Regions from separate parts of the Halomonas sp. A020 genome, predicted to be linked through region 2. Evidence: predicted binding sites of a transcription regulator. Region 2 holds the regulator's gene; each other region holds the start of a gene.
The links. Region 2 encodes sigma-54, which starts transcription at its own class of promoters, with help from an activator protein. Its sites were predicted from a motif close to TGGCACNNNNNTTGCTNT; they were not measured.

Region 1 (7,838 bases), 330 kb from region 2:
ACGAGCAACCGTATCGCTATCCCGAACGTGTGCTTTCAGTTTTAACGCTATCTGTCGCAAAAGCTCATCCCCCGCCAGGTGTCCGCAGGTATCGTTGACGATCTTGAATTGATCCAGATCGAGATAGCAGAGCACGTGGTGGTGCTTCTCCTCCTGGGTGAGCAGTTTGGTCATCAGCGTCTCGAAGGCTCGCCGATTGAGGAGCCCTGTCAGATTGTCATGGGTCGCCTGGTAGCTGAGCTGTTCCGAAAGCTGTCGGGTCAAACTAACGTCTTGAAACACCACCACGGCACCAAGAGTCAGGCCGCCCCTCGAACGAATCGGGGCAGCGCTGTGCTGAATGGGCACGCGTTTGCCGCTATGGTGCAGTAGCTGGCAATGCTCGCTGAAATGCACCGCACGATGTTGGGTCAATACCTGTCGCGCGGGATTGCTGATGGGCTCGTCGCTCAGCTCGTCGCGAAGCTGATAAACGGTGTGAATCGGTTTGTTCGTCGCTTCGGCGAGCGTCCACCCTGTTAGCCGTTCGGCCTCACCATTGATAAAGGTAATGTTACCGCTGGCATCACAGGTGATCACGCCGTCGCCAATGGACGCTAGCGTGGTACGGGCCAAGTCTCGCTCTCTATTCAACTGCTCCTGAAGCTGCTTGCGCTCGGTGATGTCGCGCACCATGCCAGAACACTCTGAAGCCGAGCCGATAGCACCTTCACTTATTTGGAGTTCCAAGTAACGCACTTGCTGGTCCTCCAGTCGAAGCTTGATTTCATGCTTAGCGCCAGGGGCGAGGGGGGTATGGGGAAGCAGCGTGGTCACCGGACGACCAACCAGCTGTTCGGCGTCCACGTCGAACAGTGCTTCTGCGCCGGGATTCAGTCCCGTCAGTGTTCCATCGGCTTGCCAAGTAATGACACCATCGCGCAGGTTGCGCAGCATGACCTGCGTATGTCCCACTGCGCGTTCCAGCGCCGCTGATACACGGTTGTAACTAGCGGCGATTTCGCCTACTTCGGTGAACGGGTCCGCTTCGATCCGCTGGCGCATATCGCCCTGCCTTTCATGTTGGCGCATATGCTCGAGGAGTTGGTGGAGTTCGTTCTTGGCGCCATGCTCGGCGAGGTTGAGCCCCATTTTTTCCGCGTCCTCAGAGACCCGCAGAGGAAGAAAGCGACGTGTGATGCGAAACAGCATCCAGGCCATGCCAAAACTCCAAAGGCCGCAGGTCAACACGCCGAGTAGTTGAGTCCCAAATTGCTCCATGCGGCTAACATCGTTGCCAAGTCTGCTCATGTCCGCGAACCAAGGAAGGGCGAGGGTGCCCCACACACCGCTAACCAAATGAGCTGGGATGGCGCCTACTGCATCATCGATACGCTTTTTCAGCAGCCATTCGCTGGCCAGTACCATCAGCACGCCGCTTACGCTACCCAGTAAAAAGGCGGCATGGAGTGACAGCGCATGAGCACCTGCCGTGACGGCCACCAGACCAGCGATGGCCCCGTTGATGGCATACATGACATCGGCGTAGCGGCGCACCCGCCAGCCCACCAGCAGGGCCGATAAAATGCCGCCTACGGCACCCAGCATGGTGTTGGCGATAATCCCAGGCACGGAGCTATTCAGCGCGAGTGTGCTACCACCGTTAAATCCAAACCAACCCAGTATCATGAAGAGCGCCCCCAGCATTGCCAGCGGCAAGTTCCCCGCTGGAAACGCGGTGGGGGGATGATCGATCTGAAAGCGCCCTTGGCGCGGACCAATGACGATTACGGCTGCGAGGGCTACCCAGCCGCCAACACTGTGCACCACGGTCGCCCCGGCAAAGTCGATGAAGCCAAGTGTGGCCAACCAGCCAGGCATGCCTCCCAGTAAGCCGCCCCAGGCCCAGTGGCCGAACACCGGGTAAATCAATAGGGCAATCCAAAAGGCGGTCCATAAATAGCCAAGGAAAAGCATGCGCTCGGCAACGGCGCCTGCAACGATGGTAGCGGCCGTGGCGCAAAACATGGCCTGAAAGATGAAGACCGTCATGAGCCATGCGTTGGTAGGTTCCAATTGCCAGCCAAACAGGGAGCTGCCTAGCCATCCCATTTGCGAAACGCCAAACATCATGCCGAAACCGGCTAGCCAGAAAACGCTAACGGCAATAGCAAAATCCGCCAAGTTCTTCATTGCTACGTTGATGGCGTTTTTCGTGCGCGTAGTGCCCGCTTCCAAACAGAGAAAACCTGCTTGCATGACGAAGACGAGCGCTGCCGCCCATAGCACCCAAAGCGTGTCGATCAAGGTGGAGTCGAAGCTATCGGCCATGGTGTTTTCCTTGTACTGTTTTGGTGCATCGCAGACATGAAGGGGGTGCAAAGAATGTCGAGTTGCTTCTCATGGACGCAGCGTCCAGCCTAAAAGTGTCCATAACGATGGAGTGGCTCAGGTAGTGTTAATGGTAATGAAGCAATTGTTGTGCCGCGGATAGTTAAGTCATCCTTTATTGCGCTTTAAGCGTGATAAATGACTAAAAATGATAGATAAAACAGTTTTTATGACTGTGCAAATGCGGTTTGATTGGTGATATTTTTCAGTATGTTAACCATGCTGCTCACAGTATGAGTCTGAACAATATCCAGATAGAAAGGAGTGCATCAAAATGGCGCGTCAAACGGTGGTGTTGGGGGCAGGCATGGTAGGGGTCAGTATTGCTTGGCAGCTGCAGAAACGTGGCCATCAAGTCACGCTGGTCGATCGTCGCCAACCTGGCCGAGAAACCTCGTTTGGTAACGCGGGCATCATTCAGCGAGAGGCGGTTCGGCCCTATCCGTTTCCTCGCGATATGAAGACCATCCTTAGCGTGTTGCCTAATCGTCGTGTCGATATCCGTTACCGGCCTGCCGGAATGGTCAATGCCGCTTCACCGCTGCTGAGCTACTGGCACCACTCCTCATCTCGGCTTTATAAAAAAATCGTGCCCGAGTACGCCTCACTGATTCAGCTTTGCCTAGACGCCCATGGCCCGATGATCGAAGCGGCAAAGGCCGATCATTTGGTGCGTAAGGAGGGCTGGTTGGAGATATATCGCACTCAAGCGAAGCTCGATAAACGCATTCAAGAAGCTAAAGAGGCCCGCGAACTCTATGGCGTCGAATTTGCTGTGCTCAACCGCGCTGCGTTAAGCGTTAAAGAACCGCAGCTTGGTGATGACATTATTGGTGCCATTCACTGGCTCGATCCCTGGACCGTTGCTGACCCCGGTGGCCTGGTGGCGGCGTATGCGACGTCATTCGAGGCCATGGGTGGGGAGTTGTTACAGGCCGATATTACCGGCGTCACCCAGCACGGTGAGCGCTGGACCGTAACGACCAACGCAGCGTCGTTAGAGGTAGATCAAGTCGTCATGGCCTTGGGGCCGTGGGCGGGCCAGTGGATGAAGCCGCTGGGCTACCATTTCCCAACGTTCGTAAAGCGCGGCTATCACATGCACTATGCGACTCAGCCAGAAGCGAAGCTGAATTACTGGTTGATGGATGCCGAAGTTGGTTATTTGCTGGCACCTATGAATGCGGGAGTGCGCTTGACCACTGGCGCGGAGCTGGACCGTCTTGAATCCCCAGCCGATGAAGAGCAATTGGGCGCTGCTGAGAAAGTCGCGCGCTCGATCTTTCCACTTGGGGAACGCAAGGACAGTGCGGCATGGAAAGGGGCTCGTCCATGCCTGCCGGACATGAAACCCGTTATTGGCCCAGCACCGCGCCATCCCGGCCTTTGGCTTGCGTTTGGCCATGGCCACCAAGGGTTTACTCTGGGACCTGCGACTGGCCAATTACTAGCGGATATGATGGAAAATAAACCAACGGCCATCGATATGAGTCCCTTCCGTGCGGATCGTTTTTAAACGCCTTGTCGCACATCTTTACATAATCACGAGGGAGAAACATGGCTCCGTCGGTTTGGGTTTGCTAGGCTATGGATGTCATCTATAGGAGTGAGGTGTAGTATGGATGTAGCTGCAAGCAATGCCGTCAGCACCGCGCTGTACATGAATCAGGCGCAAACCGCTGAGCAAGCGCAAATGCAAATGTTCCGCGAGGCTCTGGACGTTCAAGCTGAGCAAATCACTGAAGTGTTGGCATCTGCTGACACCGGTGCTCAGCCGAACCTTGCTCAAGAGGGTAGCGTGGGCACCCAGGTGAATACCTACGCCTAACGCTTGCTCTTGTTGAGTGCTTGCCTCAATAGACCCAAACGCCGACACTGTCGGCGTTTTTTTGTGCACTGGACGTTACTCACGTGGTGGTATGCCGTTGCAGGCGACTTGCGTTACCATAGGCTTATTGCGTCGAGGATTTGGCGCCAAGTTTTAAGTCATCACGTTGCACCTTCTTAGAGAACTCCATGTCTGACGCCCAAATAGCGCGCGAAGCCGAGCTGCGCCGTACTTTTGCGATTATTTCGCACCCTGACGCCGGTAAAACCACGATCACAGAAAAGATGCTGCTGTTCGGGAATGCCATTCAGCTGGCGGGGTCGGTGAAAAGTAAACGTAATGATCGCCACGCAACGTCCGACTGGATGAAGATGGAGCAGGAGCGCGGTATTTCGGTCACCACCTCCGTGATGCAGTTTCCTTACGGCGGCCGTATCGTCAATCTGCTGGATACGCCGGGTCACGAGGATTTCTCCGAAGATACCTATCGTACCCTGACGGCGGTGGATTCTGCGCTGATGGTCATCGACGGCGCGAAAGGCGTCGAAGATCGCACGATCAAGTTGATGGAAGTATGCCGTTTGCGCACGACGCCCATTCTGACGTTCATCAATAAAATGGATCGCGATATACGCGATCCCATCGAAGTCATGGATGAGGTCGAAACGGTCCTCAATATCCAGTGTGCGCCGATGACGTGGCCGATCGGGATGGGGCGCCATTTCAAAGGGGTGTATCACCTCTACAATGATGTCATCCATCTTTACACGCAAGGGCAAGGCAACCGTATTCCTGAGGATAAGCGAATTGAGGGATTGGATAACCCTGAGGTAGACGCGATCCTGGGCGAGGAGCAAGCCGAAGAGCTTCGCATGGAGGTCGATTTGGTGCGCGGCGCGTCTCACGAATTCGACTTAGAAGCCTATCGTCGTGGTGAACTGACGCCGGTCTATTTTGGTACCGCCATGGGTAACTTTGGCGTGCGTGAAATGTTGGATGGCTTCGTTGAGCATGCGCCATCACCACAACCTCGCGAGACCGATACCCGCGAAGTGACCGCGAAAGACGAGCGATTCACTGGTTTCGTCTTCAAAATTCAAGCCAATATGGATCCGAATCATCGTGACCGCATTGCGTTTCTGCGCGTCTGTTCGGGTAAGTATGAAAAGAACATGAAAATGCGCCATGTGCGCATTGGTAAAGACGTCAAGATCGCCGATGCCCTGACGTTCATGGCCTCGGACCGCTCTCAAGTAGAGGAGGCGTGGCCTGGCGATATCATCGGCTTACATAACCACGGCACGATTCAGATTGGCGATACGTTCACCGTCGGTGAAGATATGCGCTTTACGGGGATCCCTCATTTCGCTCCTGAGCTTTTCAAGCGGGTTCGCCTAAAGGATCCTCTCAAGATGAAAGCGCTGCAAAAAGGCCTGCAGCAGCTCTCTGAAGAGGGCGCTACGCAGGTATTCATGCCGATGGACAACAACGACCTGATTCTGGGGGCCGTGGGTACGCTTCAGTTCGATGTGGTCGCCCACCGTTTGAAAGAGGAGTACAAGGTCGACTGCCTTTACGAGGGCGTCAATGTGCAAACCGCACGCTGGGTCTATTGTGACGACGCGAAAATGCTCGAAGAGTTCAAGCGTAAGGCAAGCGCCAACTTGGCTATCGACGGTGGTGGCTATCTAACCTACATCGCGCCGACGCGGGTCAACCTGCAAATGACCCAGGAGCGCTGGCCAGACATTCGTTTCCAGCCAACCCGCGAGCATTAATATCCGCAAGGGGGATAGATGCTGATAGACGCCCACTGTCATTTGGACGTTGCGGAGTTCGAGACGGACCGTGATGCCGTCATCGCCGCTGCGAAGGCCGTGGGCGTCTGCCGCTTCATCGTGCCTGCGACGGTGCGGCAGCGTTGGCCGCATGTGCTGGCGCTCGGCGAGCGTGACGATGTCCGCATCTGTCTCGGGCTTCATCCTTACTTCATTGAGCACCATCACCCAGATGATTTGACGGCTCTCGAGGCGCTGGTCACCCAGCAGCTCGAGGGGGCGCCTAAGGACCGGCCGGTGGCGATTGGTGAGTGCGGTATCGATGGTCGTTTTACCGATAGTCTGGACGCTCAGTGGCACTACTTCGATGCCCAGCTTTCTATCGCCAAGCGAAGCCGTCTACCGGTCGTGGTTCACTGCGTCAAGGCCAATGACAAAGTCAGTCAGCGGTTGCGCCAACAAGCGTTGCCAAGGGCAGGGCTCGTTCATGCCTTTTCTGGCTCCTACGAACAGGCCGCCAAGTTTTTGGATATGGGCTACATGCTGGGATTGGGGGGGGCGGTGACCTATGAGCGTGCTCAAAAGTTACGCCGCGTAGTGGCAAAATTGCCTGATGATGGGTTCGTGCTGGAAACCGATAGCCCCGATATGCCGTTAAGTGGCTACCAAGGCCAGCGCAACGAACCTTCGCACGTGGCGCAGGTGGCGAAGGTAGTGGCAGAGTTGAGAAAACAGCGCTTCGCAACCGTGGCGGCATTGAGCAGTGCCAACGCCGCCCGGCTGTTTGCATTAGACGATCAGTTCTGAGCAAGCTGAGCGGCTATCTGCTCAGGGTCCAAGCGCTCAATCGGATAGGGAAGCGCCTGCAAGGTAAGAGGTGTTGTCTGCCAATAGACGGTCACGCCGTCTTCCATCACCTTGGTATTCATTACGGCCAGAAGCTCGATGTGCTGATCATCGCTGGTTGCACTGCTGACGACTTCGCCTAACGATTTACCGCTCTCATCCATTAGGGTGGCACCCAGCTCGGGCAGCGAGGCAGTGTGTGCGCGGGCGTGCACGAGGCGCTTCTTGACTTGGCCGCGGAAATGGGCGCGGGCAACGACCTCCTGGCCGGTATAGCACCCTTTCTTGAAACTAATCCCGCCCAACGCTTCCCAATTCAGCATTTGTGGTAGGAACTGGTCCTGCTGAGCGGCTGTGAGCCACGCCAGTCCGCTACGGATATCTGACAGCTTCCAGGCGTTGAGCAATGCCTCGCTGTCTGTCAAGAGATTTTGAGGCTCTTCTTCGAACATGAATAGCCAACGAGGAGACCCTGGGAGGCGTAGCACCGTGCCAGACGTGCTAGTGGCGTGGGTGTAGGGCTGCTCTGGCAACGTCACGCCCAGACAATAGGCCAAGTTTTCGGCTGACTCACTGACGCCTGCGAAAATGATGTTTTGTGCCACTGTTAACTCCGCTTTGTAAAAAGCGGCAAATTTGTTCAGGTGTTTGGCCAGATCATTCGCCAGAGAGGCGTCGAGAATCAGCCGATAATGATTCATCTCGAGCCTACACAGCTGTCCGTTGGCCAACATGCGGCCCTTTGGGGTACAAAAACAGGTAAGCGGCGCAAACGAGCCGTTTGCCAATCCCACTTGCGCGCTGGTTTGACCTTGCAAGAATTTCTCCGCATCGGCCCCTTTGATATCCAGTGCAGCATATTGATCCAACCGTACGGCACTAGAGGGCGGCGTCTTCTCCATGGTCATGGTCGCTCCTGAACATTGTGGGTAAGCATCGTCTATCTTTATCAAAATGTGGGCAGACTTGTTGGATTGCAAGGCCTTGACGGCATGCTAGACTCTTCATTCTGTATC
Region 2 (7,838 bases):
GACCCGCCACGCCTGGAGCACTACGCCCGTGCTGTTGCAGCAGCCCCCTCAGCGTATGGAAGCTTCCCGCATGGACGTTTGGCTGGATGACAGCCAGGTCCGCCTGACCAACAACGTGCGCGGCGTGCATCCGCCGGCCACTCGTACCCCCTAGGAGTCGCGATGAATGCCTCTCTCCGCAGCACCCTCTTTGCTTTAACGCTACCGCTGGCGACGGCTGCCATGGCGCAAAGCCAAGCACCCATCGAAGTAGAAGCCGACCGCCTGGACCTCGACCAGCGCGCGGGCACCGCAGTTTACTCAGGTAACGTGGATATTCGTCAAGGCGAAATGCAATTGCGCGGCGAACGCGTCGAGATTCAGCGCAATGATGCAGGGGAACTTTCTCAAGCCATTGCCACGGGTGAGCGTGCCTACTTGCGCAATCGTCTCGACGACCAGGAGACCCCCATGGAAGGTTGGGCACGGCGCATCATCTATCATGTCGCCGAACGCCGCGTGGAGCTGATCGACCAAGCCGAACTGACCCAGCAAGGCGACCGCTTTCAAGGGGGCCGCCTGGAGTACTTCATCGACCAGGAAGTGGTGCAAGCTCGCTCCGACGTGAACGGTAGCGACAACCAGCGCATTCGCATGACCCTTCAGCCGGAACAATAGGGAGCGCCCACACGTGGCAGCATCAACGTCTGCAGATTCCGCACCTGTCAAAACGCTCTACGCCCACCACCTAGCGAAGAGCTACAAACGCCGCCGTGTCGTCAAGGACATCAACCTGGAAATCGCCCAGGGCAGTGTCGTTGGACTGTTGGGCCCCAATGGAGCCGGTAAAACCACCTCGTTTTACATGATCGTCGGACTGGTCAAATCCGATGCGGGCAATGTGGGTATCGACGATCTGGATTTGACCCACGCGCCCATGCACGAACGCGCCATGGCAGGCATTGGGTATCTTCCCCAAGAGGCCTCCATTTTTCGCAAGCTCTCGGTAGCCGATAACATCATGGCCATCCTCGAGACGCGCAAAACGCTCGATCGCAGTGCCAGAGAAGCTCGCCTGGAGTCACTGCTCGAAGATTTTCATATCACCCATATTCGTGACAACCTAGGCATGAGCCTCTCAGGAGGCGAGCGCCGTCGAGTAGAGATCGCGCGGTCGCTGGCCACCGAGCCCGCGTTCATTCTACTCGACGAACCCTTTGCAGGGGTCGACCCTATTTCGGTCGGCGAAATCAAAACCATTATCCGCGCACTCAAAAAACGCCACATCGGCGTCTTGATCACCGACCACAACGTGCGTGAAACCCTGGATATTTGCGATATCGCCTACATCGTTGGCGATGGCCACATCATCGCCAGTGGAAACGCCCAGGAGATTCTCAATAACCAAAAGGTCCGCGACGTCTATCTGGGCGCTGATTTCCGGCTCTAAACCGAGGCCTGACCAAACTTTTCTTTTAGTGGCATGCTTATTGCACTTGCACCTAGCCATAACTCGCTCTAGGGTGGAGCTTTCTGATTAACGAGTGGTTCTCAGATGGTCATGAAAGCTTCTCTCCAATTGCGTATCGGCACACAGCTGACCATGACACCCCAGCTGCAACAGGCCATTGCCCTGCTGCAGCTCTCTACGCTGGACCTCCGTCAAGAAATTCAGCAAGCACTTGACGCCAACCCTATGCTCGAGCAAGAGGACGAGTTTGGGGAACAGGCAGTCAGCGAGCCGCAAGAGGCCGAGTGGTCTGACAGCATTCCCAACGAACTCTCCGTCGACAGCGACTGGTCGGACACCTACCAAGACATGGGCAGTCTGAGCGGTGGTAGCGAAGGACCCGACTTCGAGCGCCAAGCCGCTGGCCAAAGCCTGCATGGCCATTTGCTGTGGCAACTGGCCATGACCGATGTCAGCTCACGGGAATATGCAATTGCGGAGAGCCTGATCGATGCGCTGGACGCCAATGGTTATCTTACCCAGCCGCTCAACGACATTCGTGAAGGGCTCAAAGCACAAGGTCATGACGGCTTGAGCCAACGGGAAGTGGAAAATACCCTACTGCGCTTGCAGCAGTTCGAGCCGACCGGCGTGTTCGCTCGCGACCTGCGCGAATGTCTGATGCTTCAACTTGCTGCGTTGCCGGAAGACACCCCGCTATTGATGCCAGCCAAACGGCTGGTACGACAGTTTTTGGAGGCGCTAGGCAAAGACGATATGCGCCTCCTCAAGCGCCGTTTGAGCCTGGACGATGAACAGCTGGATGACGTCATTCGATTAATTCGCAGCCTCGATCCCCGACCCGGCAGCGCCTACGGCGTGACCGACGATAGCTACATCACTCCCGATCTGGTCGTGCGCCATGACAACGAAGGCTGGCATTTAGAGCTCAACCCGGACGCTCTTCCACGGCTACGCATCCAACCCGACTACGCCAGCTTGATCAAACGCGCCGACAAGAGCCAGGACAACCAGTTCTTGAAAGAGCACCTTCAAGAAGCGCGCTGGCTGATCAAAAGCCTCTCTAGCCGCAATGACACCTTGCTGCGCGTGGGGCGTGAAATCATCGCTCGCCAAATTGGCTTTCTAGAGCACGGCGAAGAGGCCATGAAGCCACTGATCTTGGCCGACATCGCCGAAGCCGTAGAGATGCATGAGTCGACCATCTCACGCGTGACGACACAGAAGTTCATTCATACACCGCGTGGCGTGTTCGAGTTGAAATACTTTTTCTCCAGTCAAGTCAGTGGCCAAGACGGCGGCGACAGCCACTCGAGCACGGCCATTCGCGCACGTATCAAAAAGCTCATTCAAGAGGAGCCCTCAGGCAAACCGCTCTCCGATAGTCGCTTGGTGACGCTTCTCGAAGAGGGCGGAATAAGCGTGGCACGACGTACCGTCGCGAAATATCGCGAGTCGATGGGCATTCCCTCTTCGAGCGAGCGCCGCCGTTTACGCTAGTTAAACGCTTGGTCGTGACAAACTCACCGCAAGGGCTTTGCAATAGCGTAAAAAGGGTTACAATCGAAGTACAGCCCGATGGATAAGGAGCACGTCAATGCAAGTAAACATCACTGGTCATCACGTTGAACTGACTGACGCCTTGCGTGACTACGTTAACGAAAAGCTGGAACGCGTCGAACGACACTACGACAATATCACCACGGTACAAGTGACCTTATCTGTCGAAAAGGAGCGCCAGCAGGCAACGTGCACGCTACATGCCGCCGGTGCTGACCTTCATGCCGAGGCACTCGATAACGATATGTATGCTGCCATCGATGCCCTTGCGGACAAAATCGATCGTCAACTCGTCAAACACAAGGAAAAAGCACAAGCTCGCGCTCAAGGCGCAGGCGTGCGTTAACTCAATGACGTTGGAAACCATTCTCCCCCCGGAGCGCGTGCTTTATGACGTACCCGGGGGCAGCAAAAAGCGGGTGCTGGAGTTTTTCAGCACCTTCATCGCCCAAAACACGCCCAGCCTTGACAGCCAAGAAGTGTTCAGTCGTTTGATTGGGCGCGAGCGTCTTGGCAGCACGGGGATTGGCAACGGTGTTGCCATTCCCCACGCAAGAAGCCCACACTGCAGTGCCCCCATTGCTGGCTTTTTGAAACTGGCGGAACCCGTCGATTTCGATGCCATCGATGGGGACCCGGTCGATCTCGTGTTCGTTTTGCTGGTGCCTGAAGAAGCCGATGACACGCACCTTGCTTTGCTCGGACAAGTCGCGACGATCATGAACGACGCCGATACTCGCCAACAGCTGCGCAAAGCAGGCAGCCAAAAAGAACTGTTGACGCTGATAACGGCCAAGATACGCGAACAAGCTGCGTAACAGATCTACTCCTTCAATTTGTCTTTACTTCTTACGCTCAAACGCCAAGAGAGACGCTATGCAACTGGTGATCATTAGCGGCCGTTCAGGTTCCGGTAAGTCTATCGCCTTACAAGCGCTGGAAGATCTTGGCTATTACGCGATCGATAACTTGCCTGCCATGCTGTTGGGCTCGCTTATCGACGAGTTGCGCGCCCAGGGTGAGCGCACCCGGATTGCCGTCAGTATCGACGCACGCAACTTACCTACTGCGCTGGAGCGTCTGCCAGCGCTACTTGAAGAATTGCGCCACCGGGAAATTCGTTTTCAGGTGATCTACCTGACAACCGATGCGCGTATTTTGCTGGAGCGTTACTCGGCCACCCGCCGTCGTCATCCCCTCACCCGTGATAGCGACATGACGCTGGAAGAAGCGATCAACAAAGAAGAAGAGACGCTGAATGACATTCGCGACCTCGCCGATTTATTGATCGATACGTCTCGACTCTCCGTACACGATCTGCGACGCCGCATTACCGACCAAGTAGCTCATCAGCGCCAGCATCAACTGACGCTCACCTTCGAGTCCTTTGGCTACAAACGCGGCGTTCCGCTGGATGCCGACCTCGTGTTCGACGTACGCTGCTTGCCCAATCCTTATTGGGACCCTACTCTGCGCCAATATACCGGTCGCGACGCCAACATCATCGACTTCTTGAGCGGCTACCCCGTGGTAGAGGCCATGGCAAGCGATATTGAAACGTGGCTGGAGAAGTGGCTACCGGCTTATCAAAATAGCCATCGCAGCTATATGACCGTGGCCATTGGCTGCACGGGCGGCCAACACCGGTCCGTTTATATGATCGAGCAGCTTGCACAGCGGCTCGTCAAACAAACAGGGGAAGTGCAGTTGAGGCATCGCGAGCTAGGGCTGCAGTACACGCTCAGCGAAACGCCGACAACCCAACATACGGCGGCGACGCCCAGTACTCCCTGAGCCCTCCCTAAAACTCCACTCGGCAAAAAGGAACCAGAGTGCCCGAAAGAACGTTGACCCTTACCAATCAGCGCGGCCTTCACGCCCGCGCAGCCACCAAACTGGTTCAGTGTGGCCAGCAGTTCTCTGCCCAGATTCATGTGTACAAGAAGCAGCAAAAAGCGGATGCTGCCAATATCATGTCACTGCTCATGCTCGCCGCGCCCTGCGGTACCGAGCTCACCGTCATTGCAGAAGGGGAAGACGCCGAACGAGCGCTCGATGCTATCGAGGCGCTATTCGACGCTCGGTTTGAAGAAGATCAGTAATCGATGCAGCGTGAACGCTTAGCTGCCCGCCACGGTCATCGCATCCACCAGCCAGCTCCCCGTGTGAATGCTGCCCCGTGTATCCGTGTCATCCCCTACGCCACTCAGCCCGGCAAACATCTTGTTCAGGTTACTGGCGATCGTGAACTCCTCGATTGGGTACTGAACTTCACCGTTTTCAATCCAAAAGCCTGCCGCTCCCCGCGAGTAATCACCGGTCACACCGTTCACCCCCTGCCCCATGAGTTCGGTGACCCAAATACCTTGCCCCATCTGACTCAACAGCTCGGCTCGTGGCGTTAACGGAGCCAGCAGGCGTAAATTGCGCGCGCCACCTGCATTTCCAGTCGAGTGCATACCTAAACGCCGTGCGCTATAAGCAGAAAGCATGTAGCTGGCAACCTGCCCCCGATCGATGAATCGATTATTACGGGTTTGCACGCCCTCGGCATCGAACGGCGAGCTCGCCGTCGCCCCCACTTCCATGGGTCGCTCTTCCAAGCCAAACCAATCGGGAAAAAGCGGCGTTCCCAGACGGTCACACAGAAAAGAGGCTTCTCGGTATAGCGCACCGCCTGCCAAGGCGCTCATTAGATGACCGATCAGGCCGCTGGCTAGCGTAGGGTCGAACAGCACCGGAAAGGTACCGGTCGGTGGCCGACGCGCACCCAGTCGGCGAAGCGTGCGAGTTGCCGCTTCTCGACCGACTTCTTCCGGGCTGCGTAAATGGTGTGGATTACGTGCGGCGGTGTAATCATAGTCGCGTTGCATACCCTGATCGTCCTGGGCGATCAGCATGCATGAGAGCGAGTGATTGCTGCCTTTTTGAGTGCCCAAAAATCCGTGGCTGTTGGCATAAACACGGACACCCTCGCCGCTGGAGAGTGACGCACCCTCCGACTGATGAATCCCCTCCGCGCTGCGTCCAGCCTGCTCGCAGCGAAGGGCCAGGTCGATGGCCTCATCCGTGGTGAGCGTCCACGGGTGGTGGACTTTCAAATCGGGTAGCTCGGTGGCCATCAGCGACGCGTCTGCCAAACCGGCGGCAGGATCTTCTCCGGTATAGCGCGCGATCGCGAGCGCTTTCTCGACCGTTGCGCGAATCGACGCGCTGCTGGCATCGGTAGACGAGGCGCTCCCCTTTCTCTTGCCCACGTATAGCGTTACCGCAATTCCCTGATCGCGCGACAGCTCAACGGTTTCCACCTCGCCTAAACGAACGCTGACGCCCATGCCTTGATCGACGCTGGCACCCACTTCAGCAGCATCTGCACCTAGCTGCTTTGCTAGGGCAAGCGCTTCTTCAGCGCGCTGTGTCAGTAATGCCTGCTGCGCCGATGCATCAAATGCCTGTGCCATGTGGCCTCCTTTTCGCCTGAAACGCGTTGGCGGATCAATGTTGTGGTCACAGCCTGATATAATGCTGCGAACGAATCTAATCTGTGAGTAGCTATATGCCCAAGCAACGTCCCGAGCCAATTGACATCGACGAACAGGTAGAGCGCCCCAGTAAATCGCAGCTAAAGCGAGAAATGCACGCCTTACAGGCGCTTGGCGAAACCCTGATTGCCATGAACCCCACCGAACGCTCACGCTTTCCGCTGTCTGACGATATGCTGCGCGCCATCGATGAAACCGCTCGCATTCGCTCCCATGAGGGCCGCCGACGTCACATGCAGTACGTTGGCAAGCTCATCCGCAAAGAGGATCTAACGGCCATTCAAGGCGTTTTCGACGCCATCGAACAAGAAAAAGAGCAGCGCGATCATGCTTTTCATCGCCTGGAAAAGTGGCGAGACCGCATGATCGACGAGGGCGACGATGCCGTCGATCTCTTCGTGGTCGATTATCCCAATGCGGATCGGCAAGCGCTGCGCCAACTCGTGCGCAACGCGCGTAAAGAACGCGAACAGGGCAAGCCCCCCACCAGCTCGCGCAAGCTGTTCAAACACCTGCGTGAGACGCTAGCGCTGTAAGCCAGTCATGAAGACTGCGTACCGCCGACGGTCAGCTCATCCAGCTTAAGCGTGGGCTGACCGACACCGACGGGCACGCCCTGCCCCTCTTTACCACACACGCCAATGCCGGTATCCATCGCCATGTCATGGCCAATCATCGACACTCTGCCCATGGCTTCGGGCCCGTTGCCTATCAGCGTCGCGCCCTTGACCGGCGCTGTGATCTTGCCATCTTCGATCATGTAAGCTTCGCTGGCCGAAAAGACGAACTTACCCGAGGTAATGTCTACTTGACCGCCGCCAAAGCTGACGGCATAGATACCCCGCTTGACGCTTTTGATGATGTCGTCAGGATCATCCTGCCCCGCCAGCATGATCGTGTTGGTCATACGTGGCATTGGCAAATGCGCAAACGACTCGCGACGCGCATTACCGGTGGGCGCCATTTTCATCAAGCGCGCATTCAGCTTATCCTGCATATAGCCCGTCAAAATACCGTCTTCGATCAACGGCGTGTACTGACCGGGCGTGCCTTCGTCGTCCACACTGAGCGCGCCACGGCTATCGGCCACCGTGGCATCGTCGACCACCGTGACGCCCTTGGCGGCGACCTGCTGCCCCATCCGCCCGGCAAACGCCGAGCTGCCTTTGCGGTTGAAATCGCCTTCCAATCCGTGCCCAACGGCTTCGTGCAGAAGAATACCAGGCCAACCCGCCCCTAACACCACCGGCATCTGCCCGGCCGGTGCGTCGACGGCCTCCAGGTTG
Region 3 (7,838 bases), 1.1 Mb from region 2:
GCCCCAGGCCCCCAGTAGCAACATCCCTCCCATTGCCAGCGTGAGAACCAGGCCGCGTTGACGCCAACCGGCAAGCTGGCGCTGCACATCGACCCCGACCACTACCAGTACGGGGTAATTGCCGACACGCTGCATATGGAACAGGCGCTCGCGCCCGTCCAGCGGCGAGCGAGCCGTAAACGTTTGAGAGGCTTGCTGGGTGGTCAGCCACTGCCGTGTCGCCGGATCGTCGATCTGCATGCCCACCAAGGCAGGTGGATCAGGCACGGGATGACGAGCGATGAGCTTCAAGCTACCGTCGACCAAGCTCATGCTTTCGCCATCATAAACGCGCATTTGTTGAAGAGCGTCCATCAGGGTTTGGGGCACCAAACGCGCGACCACGACGCCATCGAAACGATCGTTTTCGCCGCTGATTCGCCGAGCGTGATAGAGATAAAACTGACGATCCTCGTCCGACCAGTAAAGCGGCGTCACGAGCTCGCGCTGGCCCCCTTGCTGAAATGAGCGAAAAAAATCAGTGTGACTAATATCGATGCCCGCATGGCGATTATCACGACTACTGATCCATACGCGTCCTTGGTCGTTGAGAATACCGATCTCATTGATCAGCGGCATATACCGGGTCAAGGCTTCTACGGCCCCCTGTATGTCAGCCATACCGTCAACGCTATCGAACCCGCGGGTCTCAACGTGCTGAGCCAAGGTGAAAAGTGCTTGCCCGCTCTGCCCAAAGACGCCTTTCGCCCACTCGGTCATGACGTTAGAGCGGGCAGAGGCCCGGGCTTCTGCCGCACGAATCTCCTGCTGGTACTGGCCAGTCAATAGCCAACCAAACAGCGACACCACCACACACAGCGCCAAAAAGAAAAAGCCGATCGCGCGTCGCTGCAAACGTCGATAACGTGGCAATACGGGCACATCGCGGCTCGTTGCATCACTGCGAGAAGGAAACATGGCACATCGACCTTATTCAGGTATCCCGCAGGCGCACCTGATACAGTGTAAAAAAGAACAGTGGAAGATACACCAACGCCAGGCCAAGATGACATCACCCCATAGTGGCGCGTTGTTTTTTTGATGTATATCAGTTTTTAGCCAGCTTAATTCTTCAATAAGCGCCCTTTTTATCAAGAAGAGGCAGTTATGGCATCGCTAGGCCAAATGAGCGACTACGACATACGTCTAGTGCGTATTTTTAAAACGGTGGTGGAGTGCGGAGGCTTCACTGCAGCCGAGACCACGCTGGGCATTAGCCGCTCGGCGATTAGTCAGCACATGAGCGACCTTGAAAGCAGGCTGGGCTTTTCGCTATGTCAACGGGGGCGTGGAGGCTTTAGCCTGACAGAAGAGGGTAAGGAGATTTACCAGGCGGGACTCACACTGCTTACGGCGCTGGAAACGTTCAAAAGCGATGTGAATGCGCTACACCATACCATCAAAGGCGAGCTGAACATCGGCATTACCGACAATCTCGTCACCCTCCCCGCCATGAATGTCACCCATGCGCTAGCCGCACTGACCGCCCCCCACCATGAGGTCACGGTACACATTCATATGGAGCCCTCAGATGCGGTGATTCGCGGCGTGATGGACGGCCATCTACACGTGGGCGTCGTGCCCGCCGTGAACCTGCCCACCAGCCTGGAAACACGCTTGCTCTACGACGAGCCCTCTTACCTATACTGCTCCGCTGGCCACCCGCTGTTCAGCGTACCCGACGACGCCGAGAGCGCCGCCCAGCTCGCTCGATACCCGGCCATTCGACCCCGCTATCCGCTTCCCGACATGGCACGTCAGGCCCACGAAGCGCTCAACCTACAAGCCTCCGCTTCCGACCGGGAGGGCGCGGCGTTCCTGATCCTCACCGGCCGATTCATCGGCTTTCTACCCGAGCATGTCGCCGCACAGTGGGTCGCCACAGGCAAAATGCGCGCCCTGCATCCGACCACTCGGCACTATCGCATTCCCTTCGTGCTGGTCACGCGCCACGACCGACGACCCAACCGTGTGGTCGATGCGTTTTTGGGGTTTGTCGAACAACGCGAATCATAAAGCATAACGCCCGGCAAAGTGCCGGGCGTCATAGCGTGGTTCAGTCATCAAACCGGATAACGACTTATTTTACGACCTCACTCGCCGCGAGAGGTACAGGCCCCACCTGAGGCGACTTTGCCAGTGCTTGGCTGGCGAGGTAATAGACGACTGCCCCCAGCGCGGAGCCCGTAAACCAGCCGTAGTCATAGAACCAGTTCATGGTACCGGTCAGCAGCGAGAGCAGCGTTAACGCCACCGGAACACCAAAGGCGATAAAACCGGCGATATTGACGGCGGGATAAGCATGGTGGTCCATATACAGGCTCGGCACATCCAAACGCTGCTTTTTAATCAGGAAGTAATCCACCGCCATGATGCCAGCGATGGGCCCTAACAGGCTGGAGTAGCCCAGCAGCCAGTTGGAGTACATCTGCTCCAGAGAAACGCCCTGGCTCACCACCCCCGCCTTTTGCAGCAGGTCGTAACCCATCAGCAACACCCCTACAGCCCCTGTCAGCAGCACTCCTCGCGTTTGATTGATAAATTTAGGCGCAATATTTTGGAAATCATTGGTAGGGGAAACAATGTTAGCGGCAGTATTCGTGGAGAGTGTCGCGATAATGATCAATACCATCGCCAGCACCACCCAAGCAGGACTGTCAATCATCCCAATCAAATTGACTGGATCAGCAATGGTCTGTCCTACCAGCGACTCAGACGCTGCGGTAAGCACCACACCAAGGGCAGCAAAGAAGAACATGGTCAACGGCAAGCCCAGGATCTGCCCGACGATCTGGTCCTTCTGGCTCTTGGCGAAGCGACTGAAATCAGGAATGTTCAGTGACAGCGTTGCCCAGAAGCCCACCATGGCCGTCAGGCCAGCAAAGAAGTAACCATACACCGAAGCCCCTTCCGGGCGCGACGGCGGCTGGGCCAGCAGCTCGGTCATCGACATGTGCGGCCACGCCCACATCATCAACCCGATCCCTACGGCCAGCAGCAGCGGCGCTGCCAGGGTTTCCAGCCACTTGATCGACTCGGCCCCGCGAATCACCACGTACAGGTTCATGGCGCCAAACACGAAGAAGCCAATCACCTCGCCGACACCTCCCAGCGCCGCCCAGGCGGGAAACAGCGCCGACAGCAGCAGGTGAATGGCCAGCCCGCCAAACATGGTTTGAATGCCAAACCAGCCGCAGCCCACCAGCGCCCTCACCAGGCAGGGCACGTTGGAGCCCAGGATACCAAACGAAGAGCGCAGCACCACCGGAAAGGGAATGCCGAATTTGGTGCCGGGAAAAGCGTTCAGCGTCAGCGGAATCAGCACGATCACGTTGGCCAGCAGAATGGCCAACAGCGCCTCGCCAACGCTCAGCCCAAAGTAGGCCGTGAGCACGCCGCCCAGAGTGTAGGTGGGTACGCAGATCGACATACCGACCCACAGCGCCGCAATGTTCCATTTGCTCCAGGTACGCTCTTTTGCTTCGGTGGGCGCAATATCCTCGTTGAAGCGGGCGCTTTCACGTACATCGTCTTCCACTGCCAGTTCGACCAACCCCTGCTGATCGATCATTCGAGATTTCGCTGCCGTCATCGTTGTCTCCTTAGCCTCGCCATTGCTTTTTTTATCTTCAAAAGTTCAACAGGTTACCCAGCAATAAGCGTGCCCAAAACCACACACTCACCGCTAACTCATTGAACACAAAGCTGACTAAAAAGACATATATAAAAAAGAAACTCTCTACATCATTGTTGTTATAGCAACGGGTATTAAAACTTACTAAACAGGGTAGCGACATATTCATAAAACGCACCATAAGAATGCAAAGAATCAATATGAAAATAAAAAAACAAAACACAAACTATTGATTTAAAATCATAAAAAAGAAACGCCATAATAGTGCAGCATCTCACCAAATTGATAAAAACGGCCAACTTAAAATTTAAAAAACAGAAAAAACAGTCACTTGAAAGACAACCAGGCTTTTTATAAAAACTTCTTGCAAAACGTCTTCAATCAGCGCTATGTTCAAAAAACTGTCTATCATGACAGCTTTGCTAACAATTATAAGTGTCGACCATGAGTCGATGTCATGACACGCCTAGCGATCTTTTCCGCCACTCATCGATACCGGCAGAAAAGCCACCCATAGCTGACCTCCCATCCATTCGGATGGTCGGCGCGTTATGACAAAAGAGGGGTAGTCCATGCAGAAAATGAAGATTGGCCTGATTCAGATGGCCCTGAATACCAGCACTGATCAAGAACCCGGCGCCATTCGTGACGCGATGAACGAAGCGCACCTGCCCATGATTCAGCAAGCCGCCGAGCAAGGCGTGCAGGTGCTGTGCTTCCAGGAAGTGTTCAATCAGCCCTATTTTTGCCCCAGCCAGGACAGCAAGTGGTACGCCGCCGCCGAGCGGGTTCCGGAAGGCCCCACCTGCCAGATGATGCAGAAGCTCGCGGCCGAGCACCGCATGGTAATCATCGTCCCTATCTATGAAGAGACCGAGACCGGCGTTTACTACAACACGGCGGCGGTATTCGACGCTGACGGTAGCTACCTGGGCAAATACCACAAGACACACATTCCCCAGGTGGCTGGCTTTTGGGAGAAGTTTTTCTTCAAGCCGGGGCAATCCAACTGGCCGGTTTTCGATACTGCCTACGGCAAGATCGGCGTGTACATCTGCTACGACCGCCACTTCCCGGAAGGCTGGCGGGCACTGGCGCTCAACGGCGCCGAAGTGATTTTCAACCCTTCTGCCACGGTGGCCGGTCTTTCCCAATACCTATGGGAGCTGGAGCAACCCGCCTCCGCCGCCGCCAACGGCTGCTTCATCGCCGCCATCAACCGGGTTGGCACCGAGGCGCCCTGGAATATCGGCGACTTCTACGGCTCCAGCTACATCGTCAACCCACGCGGCAAGATCGAGGCCCAGGCCAGCGCCACAGAAGACGAGCTGCTGGTGCATGAGATCGACCTGGATATGGTGCGCGAGGTGCGCAACAACTGGCAGTTCTTCCGCGACCGCCGCCCCGAGACCTACACCCGCCTCACCGACGGTGAATGATTCTGCTGGCTAAACACAACGACAGGAGCGAACCATGAGCTTATTGATCAAGGGCGGCACGGTGGTCACCCACGCTGACACTTACCGCGCCGATGTGCTGTGTGTCGACGGCAAAATCCACGCCGTTGGCACCGACCTGGAGGTGCCGGAAGGCTGCGAGATCGTCGATGCCAGCCACCAATTGGTGATGCCGGGCGGCATCGACCCCCATACCCACATGCAGATGCCCTTCATGGGCGCGGTGGCCAGCGAAGACTTCTACACCGGCACCGCCGCCGCCATGGCGGGCGGCACCACCACGATCATCGACTTCGTGATTCCCAGCCCCGGCCAGTCGCTGCTGGAAGCCTTCGAAACCTGGCAGGGCTGGGCGGAGAAAGCCGCCACTGACTTCGCCTTTCACGTGGCGATCACCTGGTGGGATGAGAGCGTCAAAGAGGAGATGGGCACCCTGGTACGCGAGCACGGGGTCAACAGCTTCAAGCACTTCATGGCCTACAAGGGCGCGATCATGGCCACCGATGACATTCTGGTGGAGAGCTTTTCCCGCTGCCTGGAGCTGGGAGCGGTGCCCACCGTACATGCTGAAAACGGCGAGCTGGTCTACCACATGCAGCAGAAACTGCTGGCCCAAGGCATCACCGGCCCGGAAGCCCACCCGCTTTCTCGCCCACCGCAGGTGGAAGGCGAAGCCGCCAGCCGTGCCATTCGTATTGCCTCCACCCTGGGCGCACCGGTCTACCTGGTGCATGTCTCCACCAAAGACGCGGTGGATGAAATCGCCTACGCCCGCCAGCAGGGCCACCCGGTGTTTGGCGAGTGCCTGGCGGGCCATCTGGTGATCGATGACAGCGTTTACCAGCACCCGGACTGGGCCACTGCCGCCGCCCATGTGATGAGCCCGCCATTCCGGCCCAAGGGCCACCAAGAAGCGCTCTGGCACGGCCTGCAATCTGGCAACCTGCAAACCACCGCCACCGACCACTGCTGTTTCTGCGAAGAGCAGAAGGCCGCTGGTAAAGATGACTTCACCAAGATCCCCAACGGCACCGCTGGTGTGGAAGACCGCCTAGCGGTTATCTGGGACGAAGGGGTGAATAGCGGCAAGCTTTCGCCCCAGGAGTTCGTAGCGGTCACCTCCACCAACACCGCCAAGATCTTCAACCTCTACCCGCGCAAAGGGGCGATCCAGGTGGGTGCCGATGCCGACCTCGTGGTCTGGGACCCCAACGGCACCCGCACGATTTCAGCCAAGACCCATCATCAGAACGTCGATTTCAATATCTTCGAGGGCAAGACGGTACGCGGCATTGCCCGCCATACCATCAGCCAGGGCAAGTGGACATGGCGCGACGGGGAGCTGTACGCCGAGCGCGGTGCGGGGCGCTATTTAGAACGTCCCGCCTACCCCGGTGTGTTTGAACTACTCGCCAAACGTGCCGAGCTAAACGCACCCATGGCGGTAACGCGCTAACCCGCCCTTTCTCAGAACAGAGCCATGGAGAAACGACCGTGACCCATTCACTTGATCATCTGCCCAACGCAAAAGAGGTCGGCACCTACGACCCAGCAACGCTGGCAAGCAACTTCAGCGATCTTCATCCGCCGCTGACGCCGCGCCAGGCCATCATCGAAAGCCAGCGCTGTCTCTACTGCTACGACGCCCCCTGCGTCGAGGCCTGCCCGTCGGACATCGACATTCCCAGCTTCATCCGTCAGATCAGTGACAACAACATCAATGGCGCAGCAGAAACCATTCTGGAAGCCAATATCCTCGGTGGCAGCTGCGCCCGGGTGTGCCCTACGGAAATCCTCTGCGAGCGCAGCTGCGTGCGTAACCACGACGCCGAGTGCCAGCCGGTGCTGATCGGTTTGCTCCAGCGCCACGCCACCGACCATATGCAGTTCGATAGCCACCCCTTCAAGCGGGCCGCCAGCACTGGCCGCCATGTTGCCGTGGTGGGCGCGGGGCCAGCGGGGCTCTCCTGCGCCCATCGCTTGGCCATGCTGGGCCATCAGGTAACGATCTTCGAGGCCGAGCAAAAGCCTGGCGGGCTCAACGAGTACGGCATTGCCCGCTACAAGATGACCGACGATTTTGCCCGCAAGGAAGTCGAGTTTCTGCTGGGGATTGGCGGCATTGACCTCCAGTACGGCCAACGCCTGGGCGACAACCTCACTCTCGACACCCTGCGCCAACAGTACGACAGCGTATTCCTGGGATTAGGGCTGGGCGCCAGCCGTACGCTAGGGCTGACCGGCGAAGATGCACCGGGCCTGATGCCCGCCGTGGACTACATCAAACCCCTGCGGCAAACCGATGACCTGGGCAGCCTGGCCGTGGCCAAGCGCTGTATCGTGATTGGCGCAGGCAATACCGCCATCGATATGGCCACGCAAATGGCGCGTTTGGGGGCTAAAGAGGTCACCCTAGTGTATCGCCGTGGCACTGAGGCGATGTCTGCCACCGACCACGAACAGGAGATCGCCAAGGCCAACGGCGTGCGCATGGTGACCTGGGCCCAGCCGGACGAAATTCTGCTGGACGCCCAAGGGCGCGTGGCAGGCATGCGTTTTGCCAACACCACCGAGCAGCAGGGCCGCCTCTCCACCACGGGTGAGACCTTCGAGATCACGGCGGATGCCATTTTCACCGCCATCGGCCAGGGCTTTGCGGGCGACAGCCTACGCGATGCCACCGCCGCCGAACTGGCCCGGGATGGCGA

Region 1: a site for sigma-54 is predicted at 2,449-2,466, ahead of amt (ammonium transporter). Genes of this name have one in related genera too.
Region 3: a site for sigma-54 is predicted at 3,689-3,706, ahead of FRH_RS03690 (NCS1 family nucleobase:cation symporter-1). Genes of this name have one in related genera too.

Annotation. Positions count from the first base shown of each region.
Region 1 covers NZ_AP022850.1:3,299,928-3,307,765, reverse strand. The annotation lists gene amt (ammonium transporter) at 1-2,310, opposite strand, end outside; gene FRH_RS15565 (FAD-dependent oxidoreductase) at 2,645-3,886, shown strand; gene FRH_RS15560 (putative motility protein) at 3,989-4,198, shown strand; gene FRH_RS15555 (peptide chain release factor 3) at 4,387-5,976, shown strand; gene FRH_RS15550 (TatD family hydrolase) at 5,995-6,783, shown strand; gene FRH_RS15545 (folate-binding protein) at 6,774-7,730, opposite strand.
Region 2 covers NZ_AP022850.1:3,632,272-3,640,109, forward strand. The annotation lists gene lptC (LPS export ABC transporter periplasmic protein LptC) at 1-154, shown strand, start outside; gene lptA (lipopolysaccharide transport periplasmic protein LptA) at 163-657, shown strand; gene lptB (LPS export ABC transporter ATP-binding protein) at 671-1,429, shown strand; gene FRH_RS17140 (RNA polymerase factor sigma-54) at 1,535-2,950, shown strand; gene raiA (ribosome-associated translation inhibitor RaiA) at 3,048-3,356, shown strand; gene ptsN (PTS IIA-like nitrogen regulatory protein PtsN) at 3,361-3,828, shown strand; gene rapZ (RNase adapter RapZ) at 3,887-4,804, shown strand; gene FRH_RS17160 (HPr family phosphocarrier protein) at 4,843-5,112, shown strand; gene pmbA (metalloprotease PmbA) at 5,131-6,471, opposite strand; gene yjgA (ribosome biogenesis factor YjgA) at 6,567-7,088, shown strand; gene tldD (metalloprotease TldD) at 7,094-7,838, opposite strand, start outside.
Region 3 covers NZ_AP022850.1:802,852-810,689, forward strand. The annotation lists gene FRH_RS03680 (EAL domain-containing protein) at 1-957, opposite strand, end outside; gene FRH_RS03685 (LysR family transcriptional regulator) at 1,147-2,055, shown strand; gene FRH_RS03690 (NCS1 family nucleobase:cation symporter-1) at 2,120-3,631, opposite strand; gene FRH_RS03695 (nitrilase-related carbon-nitrogen hydrolase) at 4,246-5,112, shown strand; gene hydA (dihydropyrimidinase) at 5,147-6,586, shown strand; gene FRH_RS03705 (NAD(P)-dependent oxidoreductase) at 6,625-7,838, shown strand, end outside.